DNA from 4 places in the Oceanobacillus sp. NCCP-135 genome. Region 3 is predicted to be linked to each of the others. Evidence: riboswitches for the same ligand, from Rfam matches in the RefSeq annotation. Region 3 holds a riboswitch; each other region holds the start of a gene.
What was found. Region 3 has a riboswitch for S-adenosylmethionine ahead of metA (homoserine O-acetyltransferase MetA). Riboswitches for the same ligand answer to the same signal wherever they lie in the genome.
Positions count from the first base shown of each region.

Region 1: it holds a riboswitch for S-adenosylmethionine, as region 3 does, so the genes downstream of both, AC6HVZ_RS10815 (methionine ABC transporter ATP-binding protein) here and metA (homoserine O-acetyltransferase MetA) in region 3, are expected to answer to the same signal.
Region 2: it holds a riboswitch for S-adenosylmethionine, as region 3 does, so the genes downstream of both, metK (methionine adenosyltransferase) here and metA (homoserine O-acetyltransferase MetA) in region 3, are expected to answer to the same signal.
Region 4: it holds a riboswitch for S-adenosylmethionine, as region 3 does, so the genes downstream of both, AC6HVZ_RS13450 (methionine ABC transporter ATP-binding protein) here and metA (homoserine O-acetyltransferase MetA) in region 3, are expected to answer to the same signal.

Region 1 is NZ_BAAKSZ010000013.1:50,603-53,777, forward strand. Features, by position in the region: gene AC6HVZ_RS10810 (DEAD/DEAH box helicase) at 1-1,386, opposite strand, end outside; SAM riboswitch class I at 1,621-1,732, shown strand; gene AC6HVZ_RS10815 (methionine ABC transporter ATP-binding protein) at 1,844-2,869, shown strand; gene AC6HVZ_RS10820 (methionine ABC transporter permease) at 2,859-3,175, shown strand, end outside.
Region 2 is NZ_BAAKSZ010000034.1:9,396-12,570, forward strand. Features, by position in the region: gene AC6HVZ_RS17155 (gamma carbonic anhydrase) at 1-244, shown strand, start outside; gene metK (methionine adenosyltransferase) at 286-1,488, opposite strand; SAM riboswitch class I at 1,806-1,912, opposite strand; gene pckA (phosphoenolpyruvate carboxykinase (ATP)) at 2,319-3,175, shown strand, end outside.
Region 3 is NZ_BAAKSZ010000011.1:108,533-111,707, forward strand. Features, by position in the region: gene AC6HVZ_RS09945 (helix-turn-helix domain-containing protein) at 1-93, opposite strand, end outside; gene metA (homoserine O-acetyltransferase MetA) at 249-1,157, opposite strand; SAM riboswitch class I at 1,288-1,390, opposite strand; gene AC6HVZ_RS09955 (N-acetylmuramoyl-L-alanine amidase) at 1,637-2,431, shown strand; gene AC6HVZ_RS09960 (D-glycero-alpha-D-manno-heptose-1,7-bisphosphate 7-phosphatase) at 2,589-3,119, opposite strand.
Region 4 is NZ_BAAKSZ010000019.1:16,303-19,477, forward strand. Features, by position in the region: gene AC6HVZ_RS13445 (methionine ABC transporter permease) at 1-625, opposite strand, end outside; gene AC6HVZ_RS13450 (methionine ABC transporter ATP-binding protein) at 615-1,643, opposite strand; SAM riboswitch class I at 1,760-1,872, opposite strand; gene AC6HVZ_RS13455 (thioredoxin family protein) at 2,101-2,421, opposite strand; gene AC6HVZ_RS13460 (toprim domain-containing protein) at 2,434-2,790, opposite strand; gene gcvH (glycine cleavage system protein GcvH) at 3,082-3,175, opposite strand, start outside.

The DNA of each region.
Region 1 (3,175 bases), on a different contig from region 3:
AACATGGTATAAAAATTCATACTCCAGCGCTTCATTATGCAAAAAATAGCCACCTTCTGTTGTTGCAAACAAACTTTCCTCCATCAAACCAAGGATTGCTTTTTCCTTTTCCATATCACGTATATACATGGATAAACCCTGATTTTCTCGGCTTTCCAATGGGTTAATAATGATATTTTCATAATGAAATTCAATCCCAGCAAGCAACCGATTTTTCACACGATCCAAGTATAGCTTGGCGTTTAGTGGTGCCTTTACAAACTGTTTGGAAATTCCCTCAGATATCTCTACTGTGCCTAATTTTTCTAAGCCTGTAACCACATTTCCCAAAAAAGAAGACCAATTCTCCTGCGAAAGCAGAACCTGATCTGTTTCTGACGTATGGAGCATTTCTTTTAATCCTATTAAACGCTCACAATCCTCATTTTCCAGCTCATATAGTTTCCCATCAGCAATGACGGTGCTATACGCATTCAATACGATCATTCGATGAAGCCCTTTGACCTTTAATTGGAAACTATTGCCATTTTTTTCAGTAAAAACAAAGCAAAGGGGTAGTGACTTTTCCGCCATTTGCAGTCCATTAAATACCTTCCCCTCATATTCCAGCTTCACCAAAGGTACGCTTGTAAGCTTCGGCTGCACTGTTTTCCAAGACGATGGTGGGATAAGTAAAATATGTTTGTTGATTGTATCGTCAATTTGACCCGGTATTGTGTCCATATACACGCTTTCATCATGAACGACTCGGATAAGCTCCCCAATGACAGCATCGGTTTCTTTTTGAAAGCAATGGACAGCTGGATCATACGTGAATGAAATGGAAAGCAAGCTTGGATTGCCATCTTTCACTTGATTCAAAAAGACTCGGATATTCTGGACGATGGCTGGTCCTACTTTCAATTCCATTCCTAGCATACGACGTCCTTTGTCTACAGTGAGGGCTTTACATGTGAATACTACATCAACCACTTTTCTTTCTTCAAAGTGAAGCTGATACCCACTTGAACGTCTGGGCTGATTATCAAACAGGGTTAGGAAATTTTCCGTCAGATCTTGATTGGTTGCATTCTCAGGGGGATTTGTATTCACTACGCTTTGCTCACATTGCTGCTCATAAATCAATAGCAGAACAGCTGCAATATGCTGACAACCATTTTTAATAGAACGCAGCTTAGGACAACTGCATGTTGAGCTAAAACCTTCATCCATATTTTTTTCGATCGTCACATGAAAATTCTCTCTACCTGTAACTACGGCTTCGCAACGGTCTGTACTGTGTTTTTCAATTCTTACTTTATGCGAACGATGTAAAGCATCCCCTCTTTTAAAGGAGACCGTTCCGCACATTTCTTTAATTACTTTCAGATTTAGTTCAATATTCAAGTGTTCTGCTCCCTCCTGAGGGTTTCTACTACCATTTACGAACCTGTACTGCTGATAATTATTTTGATTGTATCATATCTTATACTGTTATATGCTACAACACATTTTGAAGCGGAAACATATCTCGGTGAAATAGTCGGAATTATTTTATTTTAATAAATCCATTGACTTTCTCTTACATCCACTATAGACTTACATTTAATTCTTAAAAACAAATGAATAGTAACACATCACTTCTTATCAAGAGAGACCGAGGGACTGGCCCTAGGACGTCTCGGCAACAGGTTCTTTTATAGAAACACTGTGCCAATTCCAGCAGATGCGTTAAGCATTTGACAGATGAGAGCGAGGGTGGTTCCTTACATAGAACCCTTCTTTTTCTTATCTATATAGAAAAAGAAGGGTTCTTTTGTTCTACTGCTTTACAAAATTGAACAATGCTTCAGGAGGTCAGCATATGATTGAGTTTAAAGATGTATCCAAGACATTCCGTTTAGGTAAACGAGAGATTCAGGCCGTTAAGAAAGTATCATTATCCATCAGTGAGGGAGAAATATTCGGAATCATCGGCTTCAGCGGTGCAGGAAAAAGCACACTACTTCGCCTGGTGAATATGCTTGAGCGCCCGACTTCCGGAACGATTCTTATCCAAGACACGGATGTCAGTAAATTATCTTCCAAGGATTTGCGCACAAGAAGGCGCAATATTGGCATGATCTTTCAAAATTTCAACTTGTTTAATTCACGTACCGTGGCTGGAAATATTGCTTATCCATTGAAATTGGGTAGCACTTCCAAAAAGGAAATCAATAAACGTGTGGAGGAATTGTTGAATTTTGTCGGACTTGATGATAAAGCAAAGGATTTTCCAGATCAATTATCAGGCGGGCAAAAGCAGCGTGTCGGGATTGCGAGGGCACTTGCCACTTCTCCGGATATCCTTATCTGTGATGAAGCAACCTCCGCACTTGACCCTGATACAACCGCAGATATTTTAAAGCTGCTGAAAAAGGTAAATCAAGATTTAGGGATCACGATATTATTAATCACACATGAAATGCATGTCATCCAATCGATTTGTGACAAAGTAGCTGTTATGGAAAATGGGGAGGTCATCGAATCTGGAAATGTATTTGAAACATTCACGGATCCACAGCATGCTACGACAGAAAGATTTATCCGCTCTGTGCAAAAGGATCTGCCATCGGAAAAAATTTTGGAAGATTGGCGCACCAGTGGGGGAGGAAAACTGTACCGCGTCATCTTTAAAGGGGATGCAACGAATGATCCAGTCCTTTCAACGATCACCAAAAAGCATAATGTTGATTTCAATATCGTTTACGGTGCAGTAAGGGAATTACAGGAAAAACTGTTTGGAAATCTCATCGTTTCATTTACCGGAGATCCGCAAGCCGTCCAGAATGTCCTTACAGAACTCAATAGCATTGTTGAATTAGAGGAGGTTACTGAAAATGAAAGTTGATTGGACAACATTTTGGCCAAGGATTTTAGAAGCAACCGGAGAAACATTGATGATGGTTGTGGCCACCCTTATCTTTGGGTCGATTATCGGCATCACAATGGGTCTATTGCTCTTTGTAACAAGGGAAAATAACATATTGGAAAATAAGCTTGTTTTTCAAATCCTAAATATCTTTATAAATATTATTCGGCCAATTCCCTTTATCATCTTCCTGGTCGCCATATCACAGCTAACCAGACTTGTTGTCGGAACAACAATCGGTACCGCAGCAGCAATATTCCCAATGACAATTGTTGCAAGCTTTAC
Region 2 (3,175 bases), on a different contig from region 3:
AAAAAAAGCATTAATAGGAATGGGCTCCATTATACTCGATGGGGCTGTAATTGGGGAAAGCGCCTTTATCGGGGCAGGCAGTCTGGTACCCCCTGGCAAAAAAATCCCGCCATACACTTTAGCGCTTGGTAGACCAGCAAAAGTTATCCGCAGTCTTACCGAGGAAGATTATGCAGAATTAGAACGTGTACGGAAGTCATACGTTAATCGGGCACGGTACTATAGGGAAAATACGGATCTATGAAAATTGGACATCCTGCATAAAAAGCCGGATGTCCCCATTTTTTATTCCTGTTCCGTTAATGCCTTTAATTCATCCACTTTATCTGTTTTCTCCCAGGAGAATAGGATATCTGTTCTTCCAAAGTGACCATATGCTGCTGTATGTTTAAAAATAGGTTTTTGCAAATCAAGCATACGGATGATACCCGCAGGACGCAAATCAAATAATTTTCGGATTGCATCAACTAATATTCCCTCATTTACCTTGCCAGTGCCAAATGTGTTGACCGAAATAGACACAGGTTCAGCTACTCCAATTGCATAGGCTAGCTGCACCTCACAAGATTTTGCTAATTCAGCTGCAACAATGTTTTTTGCCACATATCTTGCAGCATATGCAGCGGAACGGTCTACCTTCGTGGAATCCTTTCCACTAAAAGCTCCTCCACCATGACGAGCATAGCCACCGTACGTATCAACGATGATTTTTCGTCCGGTTAAGCCAGCGTCCCCCTGAGGACCTCCAATTACGAAACGACCTGTCGGGTTGATAAAATATTTGGTTGCTTCATCTAATAAGTTATTCGGAACTACAGGACGAATGACGTGTTCAATTAAATCTTTTTCAATTTGCTCTGTTGTAATATCCTGATGATGCTGTGTTGAAATTACAATTGTATCAACCCGAACAGCTTTATCATTTTCATCATATTCTACCGTTACTTGTGTTTTACCATCCGGACGCAAATAATCCAATACTGTTTCTTTGCGGACATCAGCAAGACGCTTTGCCAGTTTATGTGCTAGTGAAATTGGCAGCGGCATAAGTTCTTCTGTCTCATCACAGGCAAAACCAAACATTAATCCCTGATCTCCTGCACCGATTTCAGCAATTTCCTCATCTGACATTTTCCCTTGACGTGCTTCAAGGGCAGTATCAACCCCACCAGCAATATCTGCAGACTGCTCATCAATTGCTGTTAATACTGCACAGGTTTCTGCGTCAAATCCGAATTTCGCACGAGTATACCCAATATCCTTTATTGTTTGCCTTACTATTGCTGGAATATCAACATACGTATTTGTGGAAATCTCACCAGATATCAATACCAATCCGGTTGTCACTGTTGTTTCACAGGCAACACGTGCGTAAGGATCCTTTTTTAAAATTTCATCAAGAATAGCATCAGATATTTGATCGGAAATTTTATCCGGATGCCCTTCCGTTACTGATTCAGACGTAAATAAACGACGGTTTTGAGCCATTTGGCTAAATCCTCCCCTGTTAATGTATTACGGAACTCTATATTTTAGAAAACTTGGTGTTCGTTAAAGACAGTCTTAAAGCGTATTTTATTTTCTTAGAAACGCTTTGAACTGCAAGACTTATACATGTGCCTTGGTTCAGGCAAAAAATACTTTTCGTCTATGACCTGATTATGCTTCAAAAGTATTACTTATACACTTATACAGTAGGAAGATGTTTCCTACGTTCCCAACCACCAAGTATATATTTAGTAACCCTAAAACAAAAAAAAGCCCTTCCTGCATTTTTGAGGAAAGGGATTTTTTAAGGCCTTTCGCTCTTATTGTTCAAGGTAAAACCTTGCACCAGGTTAGCACCTTTTCACATAACGTGATGGTTGCTGGGTTTCATTGGGTCTGTCCCTCCACCGACTCTGAATAAGAGAGTATCCGTTAGATTTTTATCGTAACGAAACTATGCTGTCATGTCAACTTATTTAATGCCTGATTGCAACAATTTTTTATAAAGTGAAACTTCATTCAGGTTCCCTTCTTCCCCCGCTGAATGTTAGTACCTCATGGTATGACCTAAAGGTCCTTGAACAGAATCAGGAAATTTACGGGCTGTTTATACCTCATGATATGACACAAGTCCCTCCCCCACCTTCACGTTGGGGATTTCTCACGCTTGGAGGTAGGGGTATTATAGCCCGTTAATGCGTGATAAATTTTCCTAAAAAAATCTTTTATTAGTATGGACTATTGTTTTTAATGTGTTATACTAATAATCAGATTAGAAAGCTCTTATCACATTGTTTTTATTCAAATTCATCAAAAGGCAGGTAATTCACATGAAAACGGTGGAGAAATCATTAGCAAAAGAACTTAATTCGCATAAGAATTTAAAAAGAAATTTATCTGTGCCTCTATTAGTTGAGAAAATTTTATCACGAAATGAAGGGATTCTTACAGAAACCGGTGCTGTTCGGGCAACAACGGGAACATATACAGGACGTTCACCTAAGGATAAATTTATAGTTAAAGATGAAGTTTGCGAAAAATATGTTGATTGGGGTACTGTAAACCAAGCTATTGATGAAGCTTCATTCAATAAACTATATAAAAAAGTCATCACATATTTACAAGACAAAGATGAGTTGTATCAATTTAAGGGGTTCGCTGGAGCGGATTCAAAATATCGACTTCCAATCGAAGTTATTAATGAATATGCGTGGCATAACCTATTTTCCCGTCAATTATTTATTACACCGACAAATGATGAACTTAAAACACATCAAGCTGAATTTACAGTAATATCGGCTCCAACCTTTCAAGCTGATCCTAAAGTTGATGGTACAAATTCAGAAACATTTATTTTAGTTTCATTCAAGCAACGGGTAATTTTAATCGGTGGTACGGAGTATGCCGGAGAAATTAAAAAATCCATTTTCTCTGTAATGAATTATCTATTGCCGAGACAAGAAATTTTATCCATGCATTGCTCTGCTAATGTAGGTAAAGAAGGTGATGTTGCACTGTTCTTTGGATTATCAGGTACCGGGAAAACAACTTTATCTGCTGATCCTTACCGAAAACTAATTGGAGATGATGAACACGGCTGGAGCCCGAACGGCGTTTTCAATATTGAGGGCGGGTGTTATGCAAAATGTATTAACCTGTCAAAGGAAAAAGAACCGCAAATTTTTAA
Region 3 (3,175 bases):
TATAATGCTTTTTGTAAAGTTGGCTTGCTTAGCAAATTCTGCTGCTGTCAGACCTTTCGACTCTCTTAATTCTCTTAATTTGCTTCCATTCACAATATATCACTCCATATGCTGTAATATTATTTTGCATTTATCTAAATATTATCTTATTTTCATCTTATCACAAAATTAAATAAAAATGGTGGATTTACTACTGAAAATAAGAATTAATATATAATATATTACAAAAATGTGAACAAAAAATGCCGCTAGTTCCACACATAAGGGGTTTGCTGATATACATAATAATTTAGCCAGTTAGAGAATAACAAATAGGTATGTGAACGCCATGTATTGGGCGGCTGTTCGCTCGGATCGTCATTAGGAAAATAGTTCTTTGGTATATTAATATTCAACCCCTTGCTGAGATCACGCTTATATTCCTCTGCAAGTGTCGTTGCATCATATTCCAAATGACCAGTAATCATGATGTTTTTTGCGTCATTGGACATGATGATAAATGGCGCAGCTTCCTCCGATTTCGAAAGTAATGATAAAGCTTCACTGTTTTCTATTTCTTCAGCCAATACCGTGGTATAGCGTGAGTGTGGTGCATGAAATACTTCATCAAAACCACGAACGAGCTTAATCGTTGGATCTGATAGTTGATGCTTGAAAATACCAAAGCATTTCTTCGGCAGATCATATTTATTTATCCCATAATGATAGTGCAGCGCAGCTTGGGCTCCCCAACAAATATGTAAAACAGAGGTCACGTTGCGTTTTGTCCAATCCATAATTTTCGTTAGTTCTTCCCAATAATTCACCTCTTCAAATTCCAAATGCTCAATCGGTGCCCCTGTAATGATCATTCCATCAAAACGGCGATCTTTCACCTTTTCAAATGTGGTGTAAAATGTATCCAAATGGTATTCACTAACATTTTTCGATTGATGTGTTGCCATCCGCAGAAAAGTAATATTAGTTTGGAGCGGGGTATTCCCCAACAGTCTTAACAGCTGTAATTCCGTTCGTTCTTTTTCCGGCATTAAATTTAAAATCAATATATTAAGTGGGCGAATATCCTGGGTCCTAGCCCTATCCTCATCCATCACAAAAATCTTCTCCTGTTTTAGAATTTCTCCTACCGGCAATTTTTTTGGTATATTTATTGGCATTTTATGCGTCTCTCCTTTTCGTTTTATCAGACAATATATTATCCCTTGAATATTATGTTAATTCGCTGTTGCAATAACCCAGATCACAAAAAAAACCTTCTGCTTTGATCTGCAAAAAGGAGTTTCACCAATTTTATCATTCAAAGCAGTTGCTTTGTTGGTAGTAGCACCTTACATGATGTAGGTTGCTGTGACGTCCTTGAGCCAATTCTCTCGATCACTCTTAATAATGATTTAATTAGTTACCAGTATATATGATATTCATTAAAATGTAAAAATTATCACTTTATTTGATTCTATCATGCCCCAAAATGCATAGTTCCTTCGATAGTAATTATAGAACTGAATTTATAGTTAAACATCTACAAAGGTTGGTGATAATGATGGATTTTTAAAATATAATGATGTCTGTCCAACTCCGCATTTCTTCCTAACATATGCTATTAATGTAAAAATTATTTAAGAATGGAGGCATTTAAATGAAACTTTATTTAGATCCTGGGCATGGTGGATCAGATCCAGGTGCCAGCGGAAACGGGATAAAAGAAAAGGATATCGTGTTGGATATTGCTCGTAGAATACGGACAATTTTGATGGATGGATATGAAAATGTTGAAATTAGGATGAGCCGCATCGGTGACAGTACGAAGAATTTACAGCAGCGAACCAATGAGGCTAATTCCTGGGGAGCCGATTATTATTTATCCATTCATTGCAATGCTTTCAATGGATCTGCTCAAGGGTATGAAGACTTTATCCACAATAGCTTATCTGACTCCTCACAAACTGCTAACTATCAGGACACATTACATGCTGAAATTACCAAAGTAAACCAGCTTAGAAACCGCGGGCATAAAAAGGCAAATTTCCATGTATTACGTGAATCATCCATGGCTGCTTTTTTGTCAGAGAATGGATTTATCGATAACGCTAATGATGCAGCACTCATGAAAAGTTCCACATGGCGTCAGAGAGTAGCACAAGGTCATGCAAATGGACTAGCCAAAGCCTTTAATCTTCAGAGCAAGCAAAATGGCTCTGTAACACTTTATAAAATTATTGCCGGCTCCTTCAAATCAAAAGCTAACGCAGACAAACGAAGAGATTTCCTACATTCAAAGGGGATTGAATCTTTTGTTGATCAAGTGACTATTTCTGGTGAGCGGTGGTACCGCATACAAGCCGGCGCATTCTCTAACCGAACGAATGCAGACGTACGTTTGAATGAAGTGAAAAATGCGGGAATAGCTGATGCATATATTGTTAGCGGATAAAAGTATATGTGATTAATATACTTCTGATAAGGGAACTGCGAAATGTCAGGGTTAAGTTGATGAAGGAAACGAAAAAATTGATAGAGCGAGAGATAAAACGAATGACCAATCAACCTGTTCTGGCTGTACCACTTGATGCAGCCAGTTTTTTTATGGGTTAGTTTCTATCAGCCACCCATTTTGCAACCGAAATAAGATCTGGAAAGTACATATCTGCATCAACATGGTCTTCCTTTGGCTCTCCAACTAAAATCGTTCGTGTACCTGCTCCTCTCCCTGCTTCTATATCTGGCGCCCTATCACCTACCATATAGCTATTTGCAACATCAATATCATGCTTTTTTGCTAAATCCAAAATCATTTGTGGCTTTGGCTTACGACAGGCACATCCTGCTTTTGGGTTATGTGGACAATAGGCGATATCATCAATGTTAGCACCATATGCTGCTAAGTCCGCTTCCATTTTTTTATGTACAGCAGCTAAGGCATTCTCCTCCATAAATCCCAGCCCAATTCCACCTTGATTCGTGACTACAAAAACCTTAAATCCCTTTTCATTAAAAATTTTAATCGCTTGTCCAACACCATCAAGCAAATAAAAATCTCCTGGCTTATTTACAAATTTCACCCGATGACTTAACACTTCATTAATGACACCATCGCGGTCTAGAAACATTGCTTTTTTCATAACATCACCTTTTCTAAGGATAAGATAATTATAGTTTTAGAATAAAGGGTGGATTT
Region 4 (3,175 bases), on a different contig from region 3:
GAAAAATAAATACAATAATAACAATGACAATTGTACATATCAGCAGTACATCCCAGTCACGTCGTTGAAAACCGAAGTAATATGCATAGTTTCCAAGACCGCCCGCACCTATTATACCTGCCATGGCTGTATAACCTATTAAAGCAATGGCTGTAACTGTTAAACCAGAAACAAGGGCTGGCATCGATTCCGGCAGTAAAACACGGAATATAATTGTCCTTGTTTTTGCCCCCATTGACTTCGCCGCTTCCACAACACCTTTGTCCACTTCTTTTAAAGCAATTTCAACAAGTCGACCATAAAAGGGTGCAGAACCAATTATCAATGCTGGCAGTGCTGCATTTGGGCCTCGAATTGTTCCAATTAAAAAATCAGTAAACGGAAATAATAATAAAATTAAAATAATAAACGGAATAGCACGGAAAATGTTTACAACTGCCGCTACAATCAAGTTAATATATTTATTTTGCCAAATACCATTCTTCATCGTTAAATATAAAAGCAGTCCGAGCAGTATCCCAAAAACACATGTACCAATTAAAGCTAGTATCGTCATATAAAACGTTTCATATGTAGCTTCTATTAAATCCTGTGAATCTATACTTGCAAATAAATCAGGTAGCATCACGGATAACCTCCACTTCTACTGAGGTCTCATCATGGATAGACTTCACTGCTTTTTCAATCTCCTCATAATTTCCTGTTAACTGTACATACAATGTTCCATATGCTCCTCGTTGCGTTTGAGTGATTTTCCCTTGTAGTATATTAATATCAATCGCAAATCTTTTTGCTAGTTGACTAATTAGTGCCTGGTTGGTCATTTCACCAACAAAATGAAGTTGAACAATTTTACCTTCTTCGTACGTATCAATCAATTGTGCCACACTATCATCTTCATTTGTTCCCATAATTTGTTCCACGAATTTTTTTGTCACCTGCTTTTTGGGACGTAAAAATACATCCAGCACATCCCCTTGCTCGACTATCTTCCCTTCTTCCATAACCGCAACCTGATTACATATTTTACGAATAACATGCATTTCATGGGTAATCAGGATAATCGTAAGTCCCAATTTCTGATTGATATCCACGAGCAAATCAAGGATGGAATTAGTTGTTTCCGGATCCAATGCGGACGTTGCTTCATCACAAAGTAGTAATTTGGGATTATTTGCCAGAGATCTAGCAATACCCACCCTTTGCTTCTGTCCGCCACTCAACTGGGATGGATACGCATTTTCTCTACCAGATAACCCAACTAATTCAATTAATTCATGGACACGCTTAACTCGTTCACCCTTAGATATACCTGCTATTTCCAAAGGGAATGCTATATTTTCCTTTACTGTTCGTGACCAAAGTAAATTAAAATGCTGAAAAATCATCCCAATCTCCTGTCTTGCCATACGAAGCTGTTTGGAATTTAATGCTGTGATTTCTTGATCATCGATAATAATACGCCCACCTGTAGGCTCTTCCAATCGATTCAACAAACGAACGAACGTACTCTTACCTGCACCACTATAGCCAATAACACCAAATATTTCACCATCTTTTATATCAAGTGTCATACCATCAACCGCTGTAATGTCATTCTTATTTGCTTTAAAAATTTTACTTAAACCCTCGATCGAAATCATTGGCTATTTCCTCCTTACACGGATCCCGCAATTTTCAGTATACCCAAAAACCATCAAAAAACGCCTTTCTGTAAGAGAACAGAAAGACGTAAGTTAAACTTTAAAATCTTCACGTTCCCTCATCTGTCAAAGTAAACACTTTGCAGGAATTGGCACCTTTCAAATAATAATTCATTTGAAGGTTGCCGCAGTTTCTTAGGGCCAGTCCCTCCACCGCTCAAGATAAGAGATAAATAATATTTATAAAGTGAAACTACATTCAGTGGGGGTTTCCCTTCCTCCCCCACTGAATGTTAGTCGAACAGAATCAGAAATTTTACAGGCTGTTTATCCCCCGCCTTCACATTTAGAATTTCTCACGGTTGGAGATGGGAGTATTACAGCCCGTTAATGCGTGATAAAAATTTCATATGCTAAATACTAGCATGCTCCATTTATCATGTCAATCAAAATAGATTTATCCTTCATGTTTAACAAATAACTCCGGTTTATATTCCATTAAATAGGTGTAAATATTCGATATGGATTTAAATGCATAAACCTTTTCCTTTATGTCATTCCCATTCTTTATCAAAAGACAGGGAACACTTTCTATTTGCTGCTCCTGCATAAATTCAGGATGTAATGATGCATTCATTTCATAAAAAATATTCTCATTGTGTACCGATTCAATTTTAGTCAGCATTGCTCTCGCTAAATGGCAGGTACCACAAAATGGGGTATAAATATAAAGTAAATAATTCTCATTATCTATTTGTTCTTCTGTAATCTGCTGCAAAAAAATACCACCCTAAACTAAGAAAATTGGATTAACGGAAATACGCTTACTCAATAAGGCAGTCGCAAGAATATTTTCAGGGGTTGTAGCAACCTCGCGATAATCACTGCTGATATGAATATGCTCAGCATGTGGCAGCTCCCGAGCCAGCTGCTTTCGAAGCTTCATTCCTGATGTATCCTCATCAACTAAAATAATGACATCTCTGTAATCCAAATCGTAATCTTCCAAAAGATCATCAAAACGTTCAATACCAAGTGTACCGTTTGTACATAGAATCGTAACATCATCTGTAATTAACTTTTCAATTTGCCTTTTATCTGTCAAGCCCTCAACAATAATAACTATTTCGGATTCATCTGTTATCATCACATAGCACTCCCTAGGAAATCAAGCAAGATGATTGAATTACTTTAGTATATGATGTAAACAAGGCTGACTATACAATCTTTCCTAAAATTGTATGTCAGCCCGAATTGTTGTTTCATTTCATAGGATGTTCAAAAAGTTCGGTAAAAATGACATATCGAAATGTTCATCTTTCTTCGTTGGCTTGCTTTTCCGCTCCTCACGTAATAATTGCATACGTTCCGATGCTCAAAGCTACGCCGCCTCGAACTTCTCGGTCCTTTTTACCCTCCTTTTGAACACGCTCTTTAATTAATCTTCTTTAATGAACTCTTCATATTGCTCAGCTGATAACAATTCATCCAGTTCTGATTCATTCGCTGGCTCAACAACGATCATCCAAGCA